DNA from 2 places in the Mesorhizobium sp. P2_A8 genome. Region 2 is predicted to be linked to the other one. Evidence: riboswitches for the same ligand, from Rfam matches in the RefSeq annotation. Region 2 holds a riboswitch; the other holds the start of a gene.
What was found. A riboswitch is a leader RNA that binds a small molecule or an ion and turns the genes downstream of it on or off. The one in region 2 is predicted to bind glycine.
Positions count from the first base shown of each region.

Region 1 (10,543 bases), on a different contig from region 2:
CTGATCAACCAGAAAGACAGCGCTCACCCTGTCGAGCTTGGCTTTGCGCTTTTGTCGATCCCGCTCGGCTGGTTCACCATCCATGCCATGGCAGCGCTCCATTATGCCCATGTCTACTGGATGGACGGCGATGCGGTCGACGCCGAAACCAAGAAGAAAATCCCGGTCGGCGGCCTGCTGTTCCCAGGCGACAAGCGGCCGGAAGGCTGGGATTTCCTCTACTTCTCGACGGTCATCGGCATGACCGCGCAGACTGCCGACACCAACATCTCGACAACGCATATGCGTTGTGTCGTGCTTGTCCATTCGATCCTGTCGTTCTTCTTCAACACGGTGATCGTCGCCGCGGCCGTCAATCTCGCGGTCAGCCTGGGCAGCCCATAATAATTCCGTGATCGGATGAAACATCGGTTTGGTTGGCGACGTATCAGGAGGACAATGAACGCGCAGGCCACGCCGCGAGGCCGGGAGACGAGACAAGATGGAATCGGTTGCCAGAAGCCAAGCCGCCGCCGGACCGGATGCGCCCGCTTCGAATGACACAACGCTGATCTATCGGCAGTCGCGCTGGACGCGGCTGACGCACTGGATCTGGGCCATCTCGCTGTTCTTCATGCTGCTGTCCGGCCTGCAGATTTTCAACGCCCGCCCACAGCTCTACATCGGCAAGCAGTCGGGCTTCGACTACAACAACACCATCTTCGCCATAGGCGCCGAAAACACCGACGCCGGCACGCGCGGCTATACCGAAATCTTCGGGCATCGCTTCGACACCACAGGCGTGCTCGGCTGGTCCGGTCCGGCCGGCAACGAAACGGCGCGCGGCTTTCCGTCCTGGGCGACCATCCCGTCCTATTATGACCTCGGCACCGCCCGCGTCATCCATTTCTTCTTTGCCTGGATACTGACCACGACCTTGATCGTCTGGCTGGTCGCCAGCACTGTGAATGGCCATCTGCGTCGCGATCTGGCGCCGCGCCTCGACGATCTCAAGCGCCTGCCGCAGGACATCGTCGACCACGCCAAGCTCAAATTCCACCACACGCGGGAATACAACACGCTGCAGAAGATGGCCTATGGCGGCGTGCTGTTCGTGCTTTTGCCGCTGATGATCATCACCGGCCTGGCTATGTCGCCCAGCATGAACTCGGTGCTGCCGTTCCTCAACGATCTGCTCGGTGGCCGGCAGACGGCGCGCACCATCCATTTCACCGTCATGGTGCTGCTGGTCGCCTTCTTCGTCGTCCACATTCTGATGATCCTGGCTGCTGGCCCGATCAACGAACTGCGCTCGATCATCACCGGCTGGTACCGCACCGATCCTCCCGCACAGGGCGACAATTCCACCGAGAGGAGTGCGTGACATGGGTAAGTTCCAGATCAGCCGCCGGAAATTCCTGACGGGTGCCGGCCTTGGCGCCTCCGGCATCATGCTGTCGGGCTGCGACGCTTTCGACAGCCAGCTTAGCATTGGCAGCGGCCTGCGCAGCTTCCTCGAAAACGCCAATGGCCTGACATACCGGGCGCAACGCCTGCTTGCCGGCCGCGATGCGCTGGCGCCGGAATTCACCGAGGCCGATATCCGCCAGCCGCAGCGGCCGAACGGCGTCACGGCGCCGGACGACGACGTCTACAAGGGTCTACTCGCCAACAATTTCGCCGACTGGCGGCTGGAGGTTTCGGGTCTTGTCGAAAAGCCGCTGTCACTTAGCCGCGAGCAATTGATGACCATGCCGAGCCGCACCCAGATCACCCGCCACGACTGCGTCGAAGGCTGGAGTTGCATCGCCAAATGGACCGGCACGCCGCTGTCGCTGGTGCTCGACCAGGCGGTGGTCAAGCCGCAGGCCCGCTACGTCATGTTCCATTGTCTCGACACGATCGACCGCAGTCTCTCCGGCGACATCAAATACTACGGCACGATCGACCTGATCGACGCCCGCCACCCGCAGACGATCCTTGCCTATGGGCTGAATGGCAAGCCGCTGCCGGTCGAGAACGGCGCGCCGCTGCGTGTCCGCGTCGAGCGTCAGCTTGGCTACAAGATGCCGAAATATCTCTACAAGATCGAGCTGGTCGACGGCTTCGCCAATGTCGGCGGCGGCAGGGGTGGCTATTGGGAAGACAATGGCTACGACTGGTACGGTGGAATCTGAACCGCAAAGCGCAAGATGATGATCGGCCCGGGGGCGTAGCGAGCGCCGCCGCGTGTTCAGGCTACCTTGTCGAGCAGCGGCTTCAGCGCCGGGTGGATTTCTGGCGAGGCATGCTTGATCAGGGTCAGCAGCGCGCGCTCGTTCTCGTACAGCGGCCTGTCCGCCCCGATGTGCTCGATCAGCCAGCTGGCTTCGCCGGCATCGATCGTCTCGGCGCGGCGCGCCAGGGCTTCAGTCGCCCTGTTCTTGGCTTCCCACTCGGCCTCGATGTCGTCGGGGGACCGGTAGGCCTCCATGATGCCGGCGAGGCCGCCGGAGACCATGCGGCTGAAGAAGCCGCCGATTTCCGGATCGGCGTGTTCCAGGAAGGCATCACGGCGCAGCGCCACATCGCGTGTCGGCGCCTCATAGCCGGCCGAGCACATGACGAAATTGGCGATCGCCTTGACGAACAGATCGTTCCAGGACGGATCGTTCTCGGCCTGGGCTGTCCGCTCATTGATCTTGAACAGCACTTCGGCCTCGGCACGGGTGATGGCGATGTTGCCGTCACCGCCATGTGCGTGGAGGATCCGGCGCAAAAGCTCGACCTCCGCCTTGGCGATCAGTCCGGGAACCAGCGCACCGCCAAGCATGAGCGGCCCCTTGCCGTCGATGACGGCGTGGGCGACCTGCTCCAGCGCATAGACGCAAAGCTGGCTCAGCGACGATCTCGCCTCTTCCAGCACATGGACCAGCAGCTCGAGTTCGGTGCGGCTGTCGACCATGCCGTCTCGCGAGATCGTGCGGATCAGCCACTCGGCATTGTCCTGCGAGATGTAGCCCGACGGCTTTTCCTGGTGGACGATGTAGTCGGTGACCGCTTCGACGAAAAAGCCCGGCCATTCCTGGCACTTCTCCTTCGCCGTGGCGTCGAGCGCGAACAGTGCCTCGGCCTCGCCGCGCGTCACCACGCCATCGCCGAACACTTCATGGCGCAACATGGCCACGTCTTCCCTGGTGATGCGGCTTTTCGAGGTCAGCCCCGCCACCGGCGCACTCATGATCAATTCGCCCATTTGTCGTCCCCGTCCGCTGCCGGCAAGCGCCGGCGCAAAGCCTCATGGCTGCCAACATATCAGCAGTGTCTTGAAAATCCGGCAAACGGCGTGGTTAGCGAAGACTTGTCAGCAACACGTCGCAGGCAGGTGACAATGTGTCGTCGACGGGCTATGGATGACGAGTCGAGGGCTCTTGCGAGTCCTACCTGTTTGCGGGAGAGAGCAGCGAAAGCTGCCGCCGAAGGGGAAATCGCCCGAAATCTCTCAGGCAAAAGAACCGTAGACGGGAAAGACACTCTGGAAAGTCGGGGCTTGCCCCCGCGCCGAAGGTGTAAGCGCCGCTGACAGAGTTCCGGTTGCGCGAGTCTCTCAGGCTTCAGACAGAGGGGCACGGACTGGTCGCCATTCGCGGCCGATTGCGTGCGACTCTGGAGATGACATGACGGGCGACGACACCAAACACCTTCCCCTGGAAGATATCCACGTAGCCGCCGGTGCACGCTTTGGCGCCTTTGCCGGCTGGTCGATGCCGCTGACCTATCCGGCCGGCGTCATGAAGGAGCATCTTCACACCCGCGAGCATGCCGGCCTGTTCGACATCTCGCATATGAAACTGTTCGAGATCAGCGGGCGCGAAGTGGTTGCGTTGCTCAACCGCGCCTGTCCTGTGGATGCCGGCGCGCTCGAAATCTCGCAGTCCAAACTGTCCTTCTTCCTCAATGAAGCAGGAGGCATTCTGGACGACCTGATCGTCACCAGGCTGGGCGACCAGCGCTTCATGGTGGTCGCCAACGCAGGCAACGCCGTGGCCGACGAAAAGCATTTGCGTGCGCTTGCCGCGGATTTCGACGCCAGGGTCGAGCCACTCGATCGCGTCTTCCTTGCCGTCCAGGGCCCGGAAGCCTGGGCAGCCCTTTCCCGCGCCGGCATCGAGACCGGCTCACTGCTGTTCATGCATGGGGTCGAGCCACGGCAGAACTGGTTCATGAGCCGCTCCGGCTACACCGGCGAAGACGGTTTCGAGATCGGCCTGCCAGAGACAGATGCGCGCGACCTCGTCGCGAAATTGCTCGGCGATGAGCGCGTGCTGTGGATCGGCCTTGCCGCTCGCGACAGCCTCCGACTGGAGGCTGGGCTGTGCCTGCACGGCCAGGACATCACACCGGAGACCGACCCGGCCAGCGCCGGACTGACGTGGGCGATCCCGAAAGATATCCGCGCCTCCGGCGCTTTCATCGGCGCCGACGCCCTGCGAGCCGCCGTAGAACGGGGACCCGCGCAAAGGCGGGTTGGGTTGAAGCCGGAGGGCCGCCAGCCGGTACGCGCCGGCGCCGCGCTCTTCGATGCCGACGGCAATCCCGCCGGTCATGTCACGTCAGGCGGCTTCGGCCCCTCGGCCGGCCATCCGGTAGCCATGGGTTATGTCGCAACGCCGCTGGCAAAGCCCGGCACACGGGTTTTCGCCGACGTGCGCGGCACGAAAATCCCTGTCGATATCAGCTCCCTGCCCTTCACACCGCATCGCTACCGCAAAGGATGAATCCGATGGCAAAGACCTATTTCACCGAAGATCACGAATGGCTCCGCGTCGAGGGCGGCATCGCCACGGTCGGCATCACCGACTACGCGCAGGAGCAGCTTGGTGATCTCGTCTTCGTCGAACTGCCCGAAACGGGCAAAAAGCTCGCCAAGGGCGATACCGCCGTGGTGGTCGAGTCCGTCAAAGCGGCATCCGACGTCTACGCGCCGGTCGACGGCGAAATCACCGAGGCCAACGGCACGCTTTCGTCGGATCCATCGCTGGTCAATTCGGCGGCAACCGGCGCCGGTTGGTTGTGGAAGATGAAGCTGGCCAATGAGAGCCAGTTGGAAGGCCTCATGGATGAGGCCGCCTACCTGGCCCACATCGGCTGAAAGCAGGACCAAAAAAGATGACCGCAGCACTCACCCCCTTCTCGGCCCGCCACATTGGCCCCGGCCTCAACGATGTCAGAGCCATGCTGGCCGTGATCGGCGTTCCCTCGGTTGAGACGCTGATCAGCCAGGCCGTGCCGAGATCGATCCGCCTCGACTTGCCGCTGAACCTGCCCGTGCCGGCCAGCGAAGCTGAAGCCCTGGCCGAATTGTCAGCGACGATGGCAAAGAACACGGTGTTGAAGAGCTTCATCGGCGCCGGCTATCACGGTGTCGATGTGCCGCCGGTGATCCAGCGCAATCTGTTCGAGAACCCGGCCTGGTACACGGCCTACACGCCCTACCAGGCCGAGATCAGCCAGGGCCGGCTCGAAATGCTGTTCAATTTCCAGACCCTGGTCGCAGAGCTGACCGGTCTGCCGGTGGCTTCGGCCTCGCTACTCGATGAAGCCACCGCCGTCGCGGAGGCGGTCGGCATCGCGCTGCGCCATCATCGCGACAAGCGCACCAAGGTGGCGCTGGCCGGCACGCCGCATCCGCAGACGCTGGATGTCGTGCGCACCCGCGCAGAACCGCTCGACATCGAGATCGACGGCGAGACGATCGACGACAACACCGCCGCCCTGCTGGTCTCCTGGCCGGACACGTTCGGCGTCTATGGCGACCACAAGGCAGCGATCGAGAAGGCTCGCGCCACCGGCGCACTGGTCATCTTCATTGCCGATCCGCTCGGCCTGACGCTGACCGACGCACCGGCGAAACTCGGCGCCGACATCGCCGTCGGCCCGATGCAGCGCTTCGGCGTGCCGATGGGCTTTGGCGGCCCGCACGCCGCCTATTGCGCCGTCTCCGACAAGCTGACCCGGCTGATGCCCGGCCGCCTCGTCGGCCAATCGACCGACAGCAAGGGCCGCCCGGGCTATCGTCTTGCGCTGCAGACGCGCGAGCAGCACATCCGCCGCGACAAGGCGACCTCCAACATCTGCACCGCGCAGGCGCTGCTCGCCAATATGGCGACGGCCTATGCCATCTGGCACGGCCCTGCCGGATTGCAGGCGATCGCCGGACGCATCCATGGGCTGGCCAACCGCCTGGCCGCCGGTCTAAAGGCATCAGGTGTTTCGGTGCTCGGTGCCAGCCGCTTCGACACGGTGACGGCGGAGGTCAAAGGCAAGGCCGCGGCAATCGCATCTGCCGCTGAAAAGACCGGCCGGCTGTTGCGCATCATCGACGCCGACCATGTCGCCGTCTGTTTCGACGAGACCTCGACCGATGCCGATGTGGAGGCGATCGCCGCGCTGTTTGGCGCCAAGGCTGGGACCGCCGCTGCCAGCACCGTGCCTGGCAAGCCGCGTGGCAAGGAGTTCCTCACCCAACCCGTCTTCCACGAGAACCACTCGGAAACCGAGATGATGCGCTTCCTGCGCAGGCTGGCCGATAAGGATCTGGCGCTCGACCGCGCCATGATCCCGCTCGGATCCTGCACCATGAAGCTCAACGCCGCCGCCGAGATGATGCCGGTCAGCTGGCCAAGCATTGCCAATCTCCATCCCTTCGCGCCGGCCGCGCACTCGGCTGGCTATCGCGCCATGATCGGCGAACTGGAAGGATGGCTGTCGGAGATCACCGGCTTCGACGCCGTCACCTTGCAGCCCAATGCCGGCAGCCAGGGCGAATATGCCGGCCTGCTTGCCATTCGCGGCTACCACCGCTCGCGTGGCGACAGCCATCGCACCGTCTGCCTGATCCCGTCCTCGGCGCATGGCACCAATCCGGCGAGTGCGGCGATGGCGGGCATGAGCGTCGTCGTCGTGCGCTGCAGCGAGGATGGCAATATCGACATGGACGATATGAGGGCCAAGGCCAATGAGCATTCAAGAAATCTCGCGGCGCTGATGTTCACCTATCCCTCGACGCATGGCGTCTACGAGGAAGGCGCGCGCCACCTCTGCGCCCTCATTCACGAGCATGGCGGCCAGGTCTATTTCGACGGCGCCAACCTCAACGCCCTGGTCGGTCTCGCCCGCCCCGGCGACATCGGCGCCGACGTCTGCCATATGAACCTGCACAAGACCTTCTGCATCCCGCATGGCGGCGGCGGCCCGGGCGTCGGCCCGATCGGCGTCAAGGCGCATCTGCAGCCGTATCTGCCGGGCCACGTCACCGAAGGCTCGGGCCATGCGGTGTCGGCCGCCCCTTTCGGCAGCGCTTCGATCCTGCCGATCACCTGGATGTACATCCGCATGATGGGCGCTTCCGGCCTGAAGCAGGCTACGGAAACCGCCATCATCTCGGCCAACTATGTGGCGACGCGGCTCGCGCCGCATTTCCCGCTTCTCTACAAGGGCAGGCACGATCGCATCGCGCATGAATGCATCCTCGACACCCGCGTGCTCAAGGACAGCGCCGGCATCAGCGTCGACGACATCGCCAAACGGCTGATCGACTATGGTTTCCATGCGCCGACCATGTCTTTCCCGGTCGCCGGCACGCTGATGGTGGAGCCGACCGAGTCCGAGCCCAAGCGCGAACTCGACCGTTTTTGCGAGGCAATGATCGCCATCGCTGGCGAGGCCGCCAAGGTGGCCAAGGGCGAATGGCCCTTGGCCGACAACCCGCTGGTCAATGCACCGCACACAGCCGCCGAGGCACTGGCCAGCCAGTGGAGCCATCCCTATTCGCGGCTGGAGGCGGCCTACCCCGCCGGTGACGCCGACACAGCAGCCAAATACTGGCCGCCGGTGTCGCGCATCGACAATGTTGCCGGCGACCGCAACCTGGTCTGTTCCTGCCCCCCGCTGTCGGACTATCTGGGTGCGGCGGAATAACTACGCTGAGCGCAAGGCCGGCTTCACCGGTTCGGCCTTGCCCGTCCTTTTGCGGCTGATGACGCAATTTCGCCCGGCGCGCTTGGCGGCATAGAGCGCTGCGTCGGCCTCGGCCAGCACGTCATCGAGGCTGCGGCCGTCGGCCTCGCCAAAGCCGATGCCGCCGCTGACCGTGCTGCGCAACGGACCAATCTGGGTGGCAACGATTTCGGTGCCGAAGGCGACGCCGATCTTGCTGGCGAGATCGTAGGCCCTTTCATCCGTCATCCGCGATATGACAACGGCGAATTCCTCGCCGCCGAGGCGAAAGGCGTCGACGCCGGTTCTGGCATATTTCTTGATGACCGCGGCGAAGCGGCACAGGACCTGGTCGCCGACCGGGTGACCGTAGACGTCGTTCGTCCGCTTGAAGTGGTCGAGGTCAAACATGACGACGAACATGAATGGACCGAAACTCCGCTCCCCATAGAGCGATTTCAGCGCCCGACGGTTCATCAACCCCGTCAGCGGGTCGGTCATGGTCTCGGCCTTCAGCTCGATCTGCGCCTGCAGATGATGGAGGGAGAGCGTCAACGCGCCGAGCCCGGTCATGCAAGCCACCGCCACCACGGAATTCAGCCGTTCGGCCCAGTTGTCGGGTGCGACCGCGAGCACCCACTGCCCCCTGCCCAGCAGAACCATGCCACAGAGCGCAAAGGACACCGCACAGGTGCCGCTCAGAAACGAAACCACCAGCAGGATCCGGCGATCATGGCTGCCGTTGATCCAGAACATCGCGCCGATCGCCGACAGCAGCGCCGTTACCGTCGCGTAGGTGATGATGAAGCCGACACCATCAAGGCCGATGAAGGTCACGGCCGCACAGACCGCCATGGCGGCAAGGGTCGGTGCAAAGGCACGTCGATAGCCAGGCACGCCGAGATATTGCATGGCCGACAAGCAGATGATCAGGAATCCCAGGCTCAGCAGCACGAGCACGATCTGGCAGAGCAGTGGATCAGGCACCTTGGTGTATCGCCAGAACAGGATCACATGCGCGACGAGCACCAGAATGCCGCACGCCACGGTCAGGACGAAGCCCGCCTTGGGCGCGGTGCACCAGATCGCGAACATGGTAACGCTCAGGCAGATCCCCGACAGCGCGGCCGCGAGCAGGAGCGAACTGAAGTCCAGCATGTCAGGCGAGAGCCTCTCGAGCGTCGGTGGGTGCGCTGCATTCTAGGTCAGCGGCAGCCCTCGGATACGGTTTTCGGCCGACCTTTCGACGCAACCTGCGGATAGGGTTTACAAAGCGTCGATGCCCTGTGTCCCGAAACCGCACCCTTGGACGCGACGACCGGATCAGCCCTTGTTCAGCAGAGCGAGATTGGCGTTGACGACCGTGGGATCGGCCATGCCGGCCTTCGCTTCGAGCAGCAGCGCCTTGGCCTTCTTGCGATTGCCACGCAACAGTTGCGAATACCCCATGTTGTTGACGATCTGCGGCTTGCGGCCGGCGACTTTCAAAAGCTGGTTGTAGGCACGGTCAGCAAAGTCGAAGCGGCCAAGCTCGTCATACGAAGCGGCGAGCCCCATCCAGGCTTCGGCATTGTCGGCCTTCAACTCGACAGCCTTGCGGAAATGCTGTTCGGCGAGGCCGTAATTGGCGTCGCGAAACTGCGCCTTGCCTTCCGCCAGTTCGGAGGCGTCGATGTCCTTTGCCGCCGGTTGGATGGCGGTGGTCTTGGTCGTATCGACGCTGCCCGTCGTACAGCCAGACATAATCAAGACGGCCGCCAACGCGGCCATTGCCGAGAAGTTACTGTGACGCATGCCCCTGCCTCATCGCCCGATTTGCCGGGTCGTTCTTCGGGAAACACACTACATCCGAGCGATTAAACTTCGGTGCCGAAATGCGCTTAAAATTAGGCTTCGGGCACACCGGCCATTAACCACCAGGCCGCGAACCTCCGAGTGAAGACCTGTTTTCCCGCGTTCTCACGGCCCCAGGGCTTTGAGCGCCGCCGGAACCGGATAGCGGCTGCCGTCATAGCGCAGCCGATAGGACCGCTTTACGGACTTGCCGGGATGGGACTGGCACTCACCATTCTTGTCGGGCAAGGGATTGTCGGTATCCGTCCGCTGGACCACGGTGATGTCGTGGTAGCCATGATGTTTCGGCGAGCTCATCCCCAGGCTGACCTGGCTGGTATGAAAGGACCCGGCGCAATTGGTATCGCCTTCGCCGCCATTGTCGGCCACGACGAGGCCGTCGAGCACCAACCGCAGGGCATTGCCGTCGAGGGCATAGAGCCGCAGGTCGGTTTCGCTGAAGGGGTTGGGCAGCGAATTGTTTGCCATTTCGATGCGCAGGCCAAAGGCGGTGACAGCCGGCGACAGCGCGTAGCGGCCGGTATCGAATTCGATCTTGCGGATGGCGACGGCATCATCGTTCATCAGCCCTGGCTGCAGCAGGCGCTGGCGCACCTGCCGGCTCGTCCTGTCGACGACCAGGATCTCGATATCGCCGACATGCTCGCCGTCGCCGGATTTGACGCTGTCGATCAGCGGCACTGCAACCAGCAGCAGGTCGTCATGCGCCGGCCAGATCTTGCAGACCACCCCC
Region 1 is NZ_JBFUDB010000014.1:112,617-123,159, reverse strand. Features, by position in the region: gene AC1D10_RS33495 (DUF1345 domain-containing protein) at 1-384, shown strand, start outside; gene AC1D10_RS33490 (cytochrome b/b6 domain-containing protein) at 482-1,363, shown strand; gene AC1D10_RS33485 (molybdopterin-binding protein) at 1,365-2,156, shown strand; gene AC1D10_RS33480 (hypothetical protein) at 2,213-3,214, opposite strand; glycine riboswitch at 3,400-3,486, shown strand; gene gcvT (glycine cleavage system aminomethyltransferase GcvT) at 3,636-4,736, shown strand; gene gcvH (glycine cleavage system protein GcvH) at 4,742-5,110, shown strand; gene gcvP (aminomethyl-transferring glycine dehydrogenase) at 5,128-7,938, shown strand; gene AC1D10_RS33460 (GGDEF domain-containing protein) at 7,939-9,114, opposite strand; gene AC1D10_RS33455 (tetratricopeptide repeat protein) at 9,280-9,750, opposite strand; gene AC1D10_RS33450 (PA3715 family protein) at 9,916-10,543, opposite strand, start outside.
Region 1: it holds a riboswitch for glycine, as region 2 does, so the genes downstream of both, gcvT (glycine cleavage system aminomethyltransferase GcvT) here and AC1D10_RS35100 (D-amino acid dehydrogenase) in region 2, are expected to answer to the same signal.

Region 2 (10,543 bases):
CTCCGATCATCGGTCCATCGCCCATTCCGGGATTGTACCTGGACTGCGGATGGGGCACGGGCGGCTTCAAGGCCATTCCGGCCGGAGGATGGCTTCTCGCCCATCTTATGGCGACCGGCTCGCATCATGAGATCAGCAAGCCCTTCGATCTCGACCGCTTCACAACCGGCCGCCTCATCGACGAAGCCGCCGGTTCGGGCATTGCTCACTAGAGGACGCATCATGCATTTGATCTGCTGCCCGTTCTGCGGGAACCGTGACGAAACAGAATTCCGGTTCGCGGTCGAAGCCGGAAAGCGTCGCGGCTCGGTAAGTTCGTCGCCGGACGAATGGGCCAAGTACCTTTATTTCCAGAACAACGTCAAAGGCGACACGCGCGAGGTCTGGATGCATCTGACGTGCGGAGAACTATTCATCCTGTCCCGCAACAGCGTCACGCACAGCATCCACGGTTCTGAGCCGGTGCGGAAAGCGGCTGAAGCATGAGACTGCCTAGCGGAGGAACGGGGATCACCCGGGCGAAGGAGCTTTCGTTCGCATTCGACGGGAAGCCGCATCGCGGCTTTGAGGGCGACACGGTAGCGTCCGCGCTGCTCGCAGCGGGGGTGCGCACCGTAGGCAGAAGCTTCAAGTATCACAGGCCCCGCGGCATTTGGGGTCACAGTGTCGAAGAACCGAATGCCATTTTCGACGTGAAACTCGCTGGTTTCCACGAGCCAAATGCACGAGGGACCACGACACCGCTGGCCGATGGACTGGTCGTCCGTTCAATCAACGCAAGGCCGGACGCGTCGCGCGACAGGTTCGGATTCCTGGACAGGTTCGCGAAATTCATCCCCGCCGGATTTTACTACAAGACGTTCATGTGGCCGAGCTGGGAACGGTTCGAACCGAGGATCCGCGCGATGGCGGGACTTGGCGAAATCGACAGGGAGTGGGCACCGAAAGCGTTTTCCTCGCACGTGCATGACACCTGTGATGTGTTGGTTGTCGGCGCAGGTAATTCCGGTCTGCGGGCAGCTCTCGCGGCCGCCCGTGACGGGCGCTCGGTGACGGTGGTGGATGAAGGGTTCGCACCCGGCGGGCAGCTCCTGTACCGTTCCCGCACCGCGGATGGGGAGCACGCGGAAGAGTGGCTGGCATCGACACTTGCAGAGTTGTCCCGGCTCGGTGTCACGATCATGTCCCGTTCGACCGCCTACGGGATCTACGACCATAATCTCGTCTGTGTCGCCGAACTCAAAAAAGCGACGAATCCGCCTGTCTCACACCGGATACGGCCGAAACAGATAGTTTTGGCAACAGGCGCCATTGAGCGCCCCCTCGTTTTTCCCAATAACGACAGACCCGGCATCATATCCGCCGCGTCGGCACTCTTCTACCTTCGACGGCACGGCGTGCGGGTCGGCGAAAGGATCGTTATCGCCAGCAATAACGACAGCACCGCCGAAGTTGCAGAAGCGTTCCGGGTCGTGGGCGCCAACGTGACTGAGGTTTCGTCGGTCGCGAACGTGCGGGGCAAGAACCGCGTAGAAGCAGTCATCGACGAAAATGGGCGGTCCATACCTGCCGACGCGCTCCTCGTGTCTGGCGGCTACTCGCCTACGGTACATCTCTTCTGCCAGGCAAAGGGCAAGCTCGCGTGGTCTGACGAACGCGCTGCCTTCTTACCCAAGGATGAGGTCCAAGGGGTCAAGGTGATCGGTTCGGCGAACGGAGACTTCCGTTGGCGTGTTCAAGCGTCATGGCCAACCAAGCCTACCAAGGAGCGTGCTTGGATCGATTTCCAGAACGACGTCACTTCAAAAGACGTCGCGTTGGCGGCCCGGGAGAATTTCCGTTCGGTCGAGCACCTGAAAAGGTACACGACTCTCGGCATGGCTACCGATCAGGGAAAAACCTCGAACGTCAACGGCCTCGCCGCCTTGGCCGCGTTTACCGGGCGCAGCATAGCAGAGACGGGAACGACGACGTTCCGCCCTCCTTACACTCCGGTCTCGATGATGGCCTTCACGGGATACAGGCATGGACAGCTGTTCAACCCCGTTCGCCGCCTGGCTCTGGAAACCGAGCACCGGGCGGCAGGCGCCATATTCGGCGAGTACGGCGGATGGCTGCGACCCGCGGCATATGACAGGGACATCCAGTCCGAGGCGCTGCGTGCGCGGGAGGGCGTGGGGATCTTCGATGCAAGTCCGCTCGGCAAGGTCGAGGTCATCGGGCCGGACGCAGGACTGCTCCTCGACTTCAACGGATACGGAAAGGTCTCAACGCTCAAGCCCGGAAGGATTCGATACGGCCTGACGCTCAACGAGAACGGAAGCGTGTATGATGATGGTGTCATTGCCCGGCTCGATGAAACGCGTTTCCTCGTATCCTGCTCCAGTTCACACGTGACAGGTGTCCATCTCAGGCTGGAGGACATACGCCAGGATCTTTTCGACCCTACCAGATTGTCCATCCATAACGCCACAAGCCGCTGGGCGACCCTTACCGTCACTGGGCCGAAGTCGCGTTCACTACTCGAGTCGTTGGGCCTGGGCCTGGATCTCGGCAATGAGGCGTTCCCTCACATGTCTTGGCGAATGGCCACATTCGAAGGCGGTCCAGTACGCCTGGGGCGCGTAAGCTTCTCAGGCGACCTGTCGTTCGAGGTTTCGGTTCCGCAGTCAAAAGCGGCGTCCCTGTTCTGTGCCCTGAGGGAGGCCGGCGCACGGTTCAACGCCACGCTGCTCGGGTTGGAGGCGTTGATGATCCTGCGCGCTGAAAAGGGATACATCGTGGTCGGCAAGGACACGGACGGCCTGACGTTGCCGCATGACCTCGGCATCGTTGGACCGCGCGATAAGCGTACGGACGAATTCGTCGGCCGGCGGTCGCTGTTCACCGAATGGGCTCAGGAAAAGAAGCGCCGCCAGTTTACTGGCCTCTCAATCACCGACGATGGCGGACCGCTCGCGACGGGAGCTCACGCAATCGAGCGTGTTACGGGAAAATCGCGCTCGATTGGGTTTGTGACGTCCAGTTATTTCAGTCCAACGATTGGAAAGCCGATCGCGCTCGGATTGATAGAGAATGCGATGGAGCGCCAGGGAGAGATCATAGAACTCCAGCACCTGGGAGCAGTCAGAAAGGCGAGGGTATCGGCCGCCTGTGCTTTCGATCCCGCAGGAGCGCGGCTAAATGCTTGATTTCGGCCAGAAGTGGGAGCCTGCGTCGTTTGATGAAACTGGCTTCGCCAACACCGATACTGTGAACTTGGTGCGCGCACCAAGCCGACAGATCTTGATGGTGAGTGGGAACGTGGGGCGCGGGCTCGCGTCGCTTGGCATAACGACCCACCCGCTAGGAGCCACCGACGTAATCGTCGAGGAGCCGTATGCAGTTGCCTTGGCGAGAGACAAATGCCTCGCCGTCGTCCCGTCAGCAACTTCGGTTGAAGAAGGATGGCATCCGGATGGCTATGCCGTCACAGATGCTACTGACGGTTACATCGGGTTCGACATCTCGGGAGCAGGGCTGAGCGGGCTTCTCAAAAGGGCTACGGCATTGGACTGGTCGCAGCCGACCCGCTCCAGCGCGATTTCATTCGGCCATGCGACGGTCGTGACGGCTTTTCTTCGTGACAGGGATTCGATTCGCCTTCTGATCGAGACGCCGATGGTGCCATCCATTCTGCTGTGGATCAAAACGACCATCGAGAACCATTAAAGGCGATCGTCGTCTCACCCCTACGAACGTTCTGAAAATTCGAACGCAGCTCAAACCCCGCGAAGCTGCGCTCAGTGCCTCGAGCAGATAAGCCGCCTTATGGCCCTGCAACGTAGGTTTCATGGCGACACGAACAATGGTGGAGCACCGCAGACCCGATGTTTGGCCTCGCTCATAGCCGCGCCCGAACTCATGCTTCGCGCGAAAGACCTCGCTATGATGTCGTTCCTGCCGATGCACCTGTTCGTGCTGGCCGCAGGCATCTATTTCGTCCTGGCATGGCCCAACGCGACACGCGCACGTCGTGTGAAATGCCCCTGTCCTCGGCCGCGGATGGGGGCACCTAAGCTGGGCGTAGGAAATCATTCATCGCTTGGCCGCAGTGTCTCGCGACGAGCGATATCATTTCTTATTGACGAGTGACTCAATCGCAGACTGGGGTCAGGCCTGACGAATGGATTGCCGCAACGGCAGTCGGCTCATCGTTGTCAGACGTATCACCGGTGATCCCGACTGCACCGAGCAGGCTCCCGTTCGAATCCTTCACCAGCACACCGCCGGGGACCGGCACGATCTGCCCGCCGGACACGGAATTGAGCCCCGCGATAAAATGCGGGCGATCTCGTGCCGCTAAGTCCAGCCACCGCGAACCGAAGCCAACCGCAAGAGCACCGTACGCCTTACCGAACGCGATCTCAAAGCGAAGCATGGATGAACCGTCCTGCTTTTGGAAGGCGACGAGGTGGCCGCCTGCATCGAGAACCGCGACACTAAGCGGCTTCAATTAGTTGTCCGCGGCGGAGGCGAGGCTCTTCTCGATGATCGAGTTAGCCTGATCGAGTGTTATTGATATCATCTTCGAACCCTTAGTTCAGGATCTTACGCTGCTTTCGAGCCAGCCTGTGCGCGTGCAGAAGAGGCTCCGTATAGCCGCTTGGCTGCAGTCGTCCGGCAAAGACCAGATCTCGAGCCGCGTTGAAGGCGTTGGAATTGTCGAAGTCCGGGGCCATCGGCGTATAGGTCGGATCGCCCGCATTTTGCTGGTCGACTACGGCGGCCATGCGCTTCATCGTCTTCATGACCTGATCGCGCGTGCAGACATGGTGATGCAGCCAGTTGGCGACGTGCTGCGAGGAAATGCGACAGGTCGCGCGGTCTTCCATCAGGCCGACATCGTTGATGTCCGGAACCTTGGAGCAGCCGACGCCACTATCGACCCAACGCACGACATAGCCCAGAATGCCCTGGCAGTTGTTGTCGAGTTCCTTCTGAACATCTTCGACCGTCCAGTTAGGGTGCAAGGCGACCGGAATGGAGAGGATGTCGTCGAGCTTCGCGGGCGCCCGCTTTCTCAGCTTCTTCTGAACTGCATGGACGTCGACCTTGTGGTAATGTGTGGCATGCAGGGTCGCCGCCGTCGGCGACGGCACCCAGGCGGTATTGGCGCCGGCCCTCGGATGCGCGATCTTCTGTTCCAGCATCGCCGCCATCTGGTCCGGCATCGACCACATGCCCTTGCCGATCTGCGCACGGCCTTCCAGCCCGCAAGCCAGACCGGTGTCGACGTTCCAGTTCTCGTAAGCGCCGATCCAAGCCGACTGCTTAATTTCCGCCTTGCGGATCATTGGGCCGGCCTCCATTGAAGTACGGATCTCGTCGCCCGTGCGGTCGAGGAAGCCGGTATTGATGAAGACGATCCGGTCTTTCGCAGCGCGGATGCATTCCTTCAGGTTGACCGTCGTGCGGCGCTCCTCGTCCATGATACCCATCTTGATCGTGTTCGGCATCAGGCCCAGCGCCTGCTCGACGCGAGCGAACAATTCCACGGCAAAGGCGACTTCGGCAGGTCCATGCATCTTCGGCTTCACGACATATAACGAGCCCGCGGGTGAGTTCGCCCTGCGACCGTTTCTACCGATGTCGTGCAGCGCGACGGCCGCCGTCACGAACGCATCTAAGATGCCCTCCGGCACCTCGTTACCCTCGCGATCGAGGACTGCGGGGTTGGTCATAAGATGACCTACATTGCGCACTAGCATCAGGGAACGCGCACGCAGCTCGAACTTGGAACCGTCCGGCGCATTGTAGACGACGTCTGGGTTGAGGCGGCGGGTAAAAGTCTTGCCGCCCTTGGTCACCTGTTCAGCCAAATCGCCCATCATCAGGCCAAGCCAGTTGCGGTAGACACTGACCTTGTCCGCGGCATCGACTGCGGCGACCGAATCCTCGCAATCCATGATCGTCGTAATGGCGGATTCCAGCCGCACGTCGGAGATGCCGGCGGGATCGGCTCTGCCGATTTCGGAGTCTGGATCGATAACGATCTCGATATGCAAGCTGTGGTTCCGGAAAAGGAACGCGATTGGCTTGTTCGGTTCGCCGCGATAGCCGGCGAACTGCGAGCCGTCACGCAGGACAGTCACTGCGTGTTCGGAAAACCTTCCTGAAACCTGTCGTGCTAGGTCTCTGAAAGTGTGCATTTCAACAGCGCCATTCGCGACGACGAGCCTGCTGACATCGGACCACGATCCCCAATTCAGCGGGATGGCCTCGTCGAGGAATTTCCGCGCCCAGGCGATCACCTTGTCGCCGCGCACGGGATTGTAGCTCCTGCCTCTTTCGGCGCCGTCTTCCTCGGAGATCGCGTCCGTCCCGTAAAGTGCGTCATAGAGAGAGCCCCAGCGGGCATTGGCGGCATTCAGCGAGAAGCGCGCGTTGATCACCGGCACGACGAGCTGCGGCCCGGCGATCGTCGCGATCTCAGGATCGACGTTTGTCGTCGAGATAGTGAAATCCTCGCCTTCAGGCACGATGTAACCCATCTCGCGCAGGAACGATTTGTATGCGTCGAGGTCGACGGGTGTGCCGTTCTCGCGGTGCCAGCTATCGATCCTGTTCTGCATCAGCTCGCGGAGTGCGAGCAAATCGCGGTTAGTCGGTGCAAGATCATGGACGATTGAAGAGAATGCCGCCCAAAAGGCTTCAGGCGTGATACCAGTAGAAGGGCCTCCTCCCGGATGAAGTCGCGCAGTTCGCGCGCCACCTTCAGTCCAGCAAGTTCGATGGGAAGGCCGCCAGCCGCAAATATGTCAGTCATCTTCATGCGGCCACTCTCAGGTCGACCGGGATTTCCCCGCCTATGACCTCGGCAAGCGCCGCCGAGGTTGCTGCCGAGAGCGTCCAGCCCAGATGACCGTGGCCCGTATTGTAAAAGACTCCAGGGATCTTTCCCTTGCCGACCTTTGGCATCATGTTCGGCATCATGGGCCGTAATCCTGCCCACGGGATGACGTTACTGGTGGCAACTCCTGGGAAGAGCGTACGCGTCCATTCCACGAGGGGCCTGACACGGTCGTCCCTTATATCCCGGTTCGCGCCGTTGAATTCAGCGGTCCCGGCAACGCGGAACCGGGATGTTCCCAACCTGCTGGTGACGATCTTCGCCCGGTCGTCAAGGATACTGACCCACGGAGCCGAAGCTTGGGACAGTTCGTCAGCGAGATCGACTGTGATCGAGTAGCCCTTGACCGGATAGATGTTGATCCGGTCGCCCAGCATTGCGCCTATGGTGCGGCTATGGACACCTGCACAAACGACGACAGCGTCTGCCTGAAGCTCATCCTTGATGCCACCCTTCGTCGAGAAGGCGATGCGGAACCCGTCACGCTTGGTGATCGAGGTCACGTCGGCATCGTAGGTGAAGCGCGCGCCCCTGCTCTCACAGACCTGAGCGAGTCCGCCTGTGTACTTGTGGATGTCGCCGGTTGAATCCGACGGCGTGTAGAAGCCACCGTGAAACTTGCCGGAAAGCACCGGCTCGATCTCGGCGATTTCCTTGGGGGTGACCGGATGGCGGTCCAGTCCGCCCTCGACAAGCATCTCGTTCACCTTCGACGCATGATCGTACCCTGCCTTGTCGTAATGGACGTGAAGGATTCCCTTGCGCACGTGGTCGAAGTCGATCCCTTCCCGCTCAGCGATGCCGAACATGTGCTGCCTGGCGAAAATCGCCAGCCGCGTGGTAGCGATCGTGTTCTCCCGGTAGCGGCCGATGTTCGCCATGAATTCCGCCAGCCAGCTGTACTTATGCCAGGATGGAGAAGGGTTCATCAGGAGCGGGGCGTCCCTTCGCGCCATCCACTTGATACCCTTGATGACGGTCGACCAATGGTTCCAGACTTCGGCGTTGCAGGCGGAGAGCTGCCCTCCGTTAGCAAATGATGTCTCCATCGCCGCGTAGCGCTGCTTTTCGAACACGGTGACTTCGTATCCCCGTTCCAACAGGGCATAGGCTGTCGACACTCCGGTGATACCGGCGCCGATCACGACAATTCTGGGCATTTGAGGAACTCCAATGGATCAACGGTTGCAGGCGTGAACCTGCGGCGATCCCCAAATCTGTCTCGGTACCTGAGAGCTTGACCGGATTCCGGCGTTCCCCTTCGGTGGGCGCGAGGCGCCTCTCTCCAGATTGTCCGGCACGAACGGTCACTGGTGCCTGAGAGTTTCCTTGGGGGGTTGCTCCGTCGGCGCCGGCTCTCGCCGATCTCTCCCGTTCCACCTTGTGGACACGGCATTAGTACCGCAGACAGCCGGAGTTTTAGTGCGAAATGTGCGGAGCAACGAAACGTGCCCGGCAAAATGTGCCCGGCAACGAAACGAGCCTTTAAGTTAGCGTGGACACCTCACGCCTTCGGGAAGGAGAACGCATGAGGCGATCGCTTGATTTCTTAGTAGATCCGAGGCAGTTGGCGTGAGGCCCGCTTGGTCAACAACTCCATGCCGTCTTCGGTCACCAGCACCGTTTCCTCGTGAAGAACGATCTTGCCGGGTTCGTACTCGAGCCCGGGCTCGATGCACAACACCATCCCGGCCTGCAGCACCGTTTGGTCTTCAACTTTGACGGACGGCGGCTCCGTGACCCGCAGGCCCAGGCCGTGGCCCATACGCCCGTTGCTGTTCAGGTCTTCCTCGCCAGAGGAGAGCACTTTCGCCATTGCCCGGAAGACGGAGGCAGCGGAAACCCCGGCACGGACTGACTTCAACCCGATCTCGTTTGCCTGCCAGACCTTTTCGTGCGCCTGCAGTAGCGCATCGGTTGCGTCGCCGACTTGGTAATTTCGATCATAATCGCAGTAGTAACCGTCGAACGTGGTTCCGGTGTCGATGAAGAGAAGGTCACCGTCGGCGATCTTGCGGTCGCGCGGGCCGCCGGTGATCTCGAAAGGACCGCCGATGTCCGAGCGGCAGATCACAACCGGGATCGAACTGGCGCCGCTTGAGTTCAGGCGAGCCCGGAACTCACGCTGGATGCGTTTTTCAGTGTCACCGATGCGAACGAAATCTGGAACCGTATCGTATACGCCCCCGGCGATATCGATGGCCGTCCTGATCCTCGCGACTTCGGCTTCGCTTTTGATCATACGAAGCTGCCATATCGCTTTCGATCCGTCGACCAGTTCGACACCCTGCAGCCCCTTCATAATATCCAGAACCTGGCTCACCGGCATGCCAACGCGCAACTCCATTCCGAGCTCAGCACCGACACGTCCAAAGCGGCGTGGCAACTCCGAGACCGCCTGGATCACGAGCGATGTGCCATCGTCGTCTGGCCGTGGTGACGGCCACGAGCGAATCTCCTTCACCCAAAGCGTTTCCATAATCGAACGGCCGATCTCGGGAACTATGGCGATCGGATCGCCTTCAGCCCGTACGAGAACGAACCAAGGTCTGGCGTAGCTCTCCCAAAAAGTGGAATCGATCCCAGTGAAGTATCGGATGTTGTCCATGGACGACACGAGCAGCCCGTCGAGCTGGTGCTCCCTCATCGCCTGTTGAGCCCGCGAAACGCGAGATTGGAATTCTGATACTGTGAAACGCTCCACCTTTGCAATATCTTCCATGTTCTTCACCATGCGCGGCTGACTGGCGGAGTACGATTATTCATTCTTGGATTTTGAAAGTAGGCAGTTTGCTTCACTCGGTTCCGATCGATGCCACCGCTCAGAATCAGGGAGGATCGCTTTTCCGCCCTCCGGTCGTGCAGAGGATTCTCAGGGCGGCCGGCGCCTTGAAACGAAGCGTTGGTCCTCCACGTCTAGCTTCGACATTTCCATGAAAGCGAAATCTTCGGATGTTCTTCGAGGTCGACACGAGCCAGATCAGTGTGTCAACGACTTCACTAAACGGCTTCGCGGACCGCACTGAGAAACTGCTGGGTCCGCTCTTTCTTCGGATCGCCGAAGAGTTCGTCGGGAGTTCCCTGCTCTTCGATCCGACCCTTGTAGAAGAAGCTCACCCGATCGGAGATTTGTCGCGCGAAGCCCATCTGGTGCGTGACCATCAACATCGTCAGGTTGTGCTCCGATACCAGCTTTTTGATCACTCCGGTAACCTCCCCGATCACCTCTGGATCCAGCGCCGACGTCACTTCATCGAACAGCATCACCTTGGGGCGCATAGCCAAGGCGCGCGCAATAGCAACGCGCTGTTGCTGGCCGCCGGACAGGCGCGAAGGATGCTGATCCCGCTTGTCGGCCATCCCGACCATCCGCAGGAGCTCTTCCGAGCGCTCGCGGGCTTCCTTTTTTGACAGGCCCAGAACATTGACCGGGCCCTCCATGCAATTTTCCAGTGCTGTCATGTGCGGAAAGAGGTGAAAGTGTTGGAAGCACATCCCGATCTTCGACCGCATCTTACGCAGGTGCCGCTGATTTGCGGGGACGAGTTTCGTGCCGTCGGACATGTGGGTTAGCGGCTCGCCGTCCACGTAAATCACGCCGCCGTTGATCGAATCCAGTGTCATCAAGGTACGGAGAACCGTCGTTTTTCC
Region 2 is NZ_JBFUDB010000020.1:6,013-16,555, reverse strand. Features, by position in the region: gene AC1D10_RS35130 (sarcosine oxidase subunit beta family protein) at 1-212, shown strand, start outside; gene AC1D10_RS35125 (sarcosine oxidase subunit delta) at 223-486, shown strand; gene AC1D10_RS35120 (2Fe-2S iron-sulfur cluster-binding protein) at 483-3,191, shown strand; gene AC1D10_RS35115 (hypothetical protein) at 3,184-3,711, shown strand; partial or broken gene AC1D10_RS35110 (GlcG/HbpS family heme-binding protein) at 4,136-4,567, opposite strand; partial or broken gene AC1D10_RS35105 (malate synthase G) at 4,578-6,808, opposite strand; gene AC1D10_RS35100 (D-amino acid dehydrogenase) at 6,811-8,052, opposite strand; glycine riboswitch at 8,107-8,184, opposite strand; glycine riboswitch at 8,187-8,276, opposite strand; gene AC1D10_RS35095 (M24 family metallopeptidase) at 8,442-9,614, opposite strand; gene ehuA (ectoine/hydroxyectoine ABC transporter ATP-binding protein EhuA) at 9,893-10,543, opposite strand, start outside.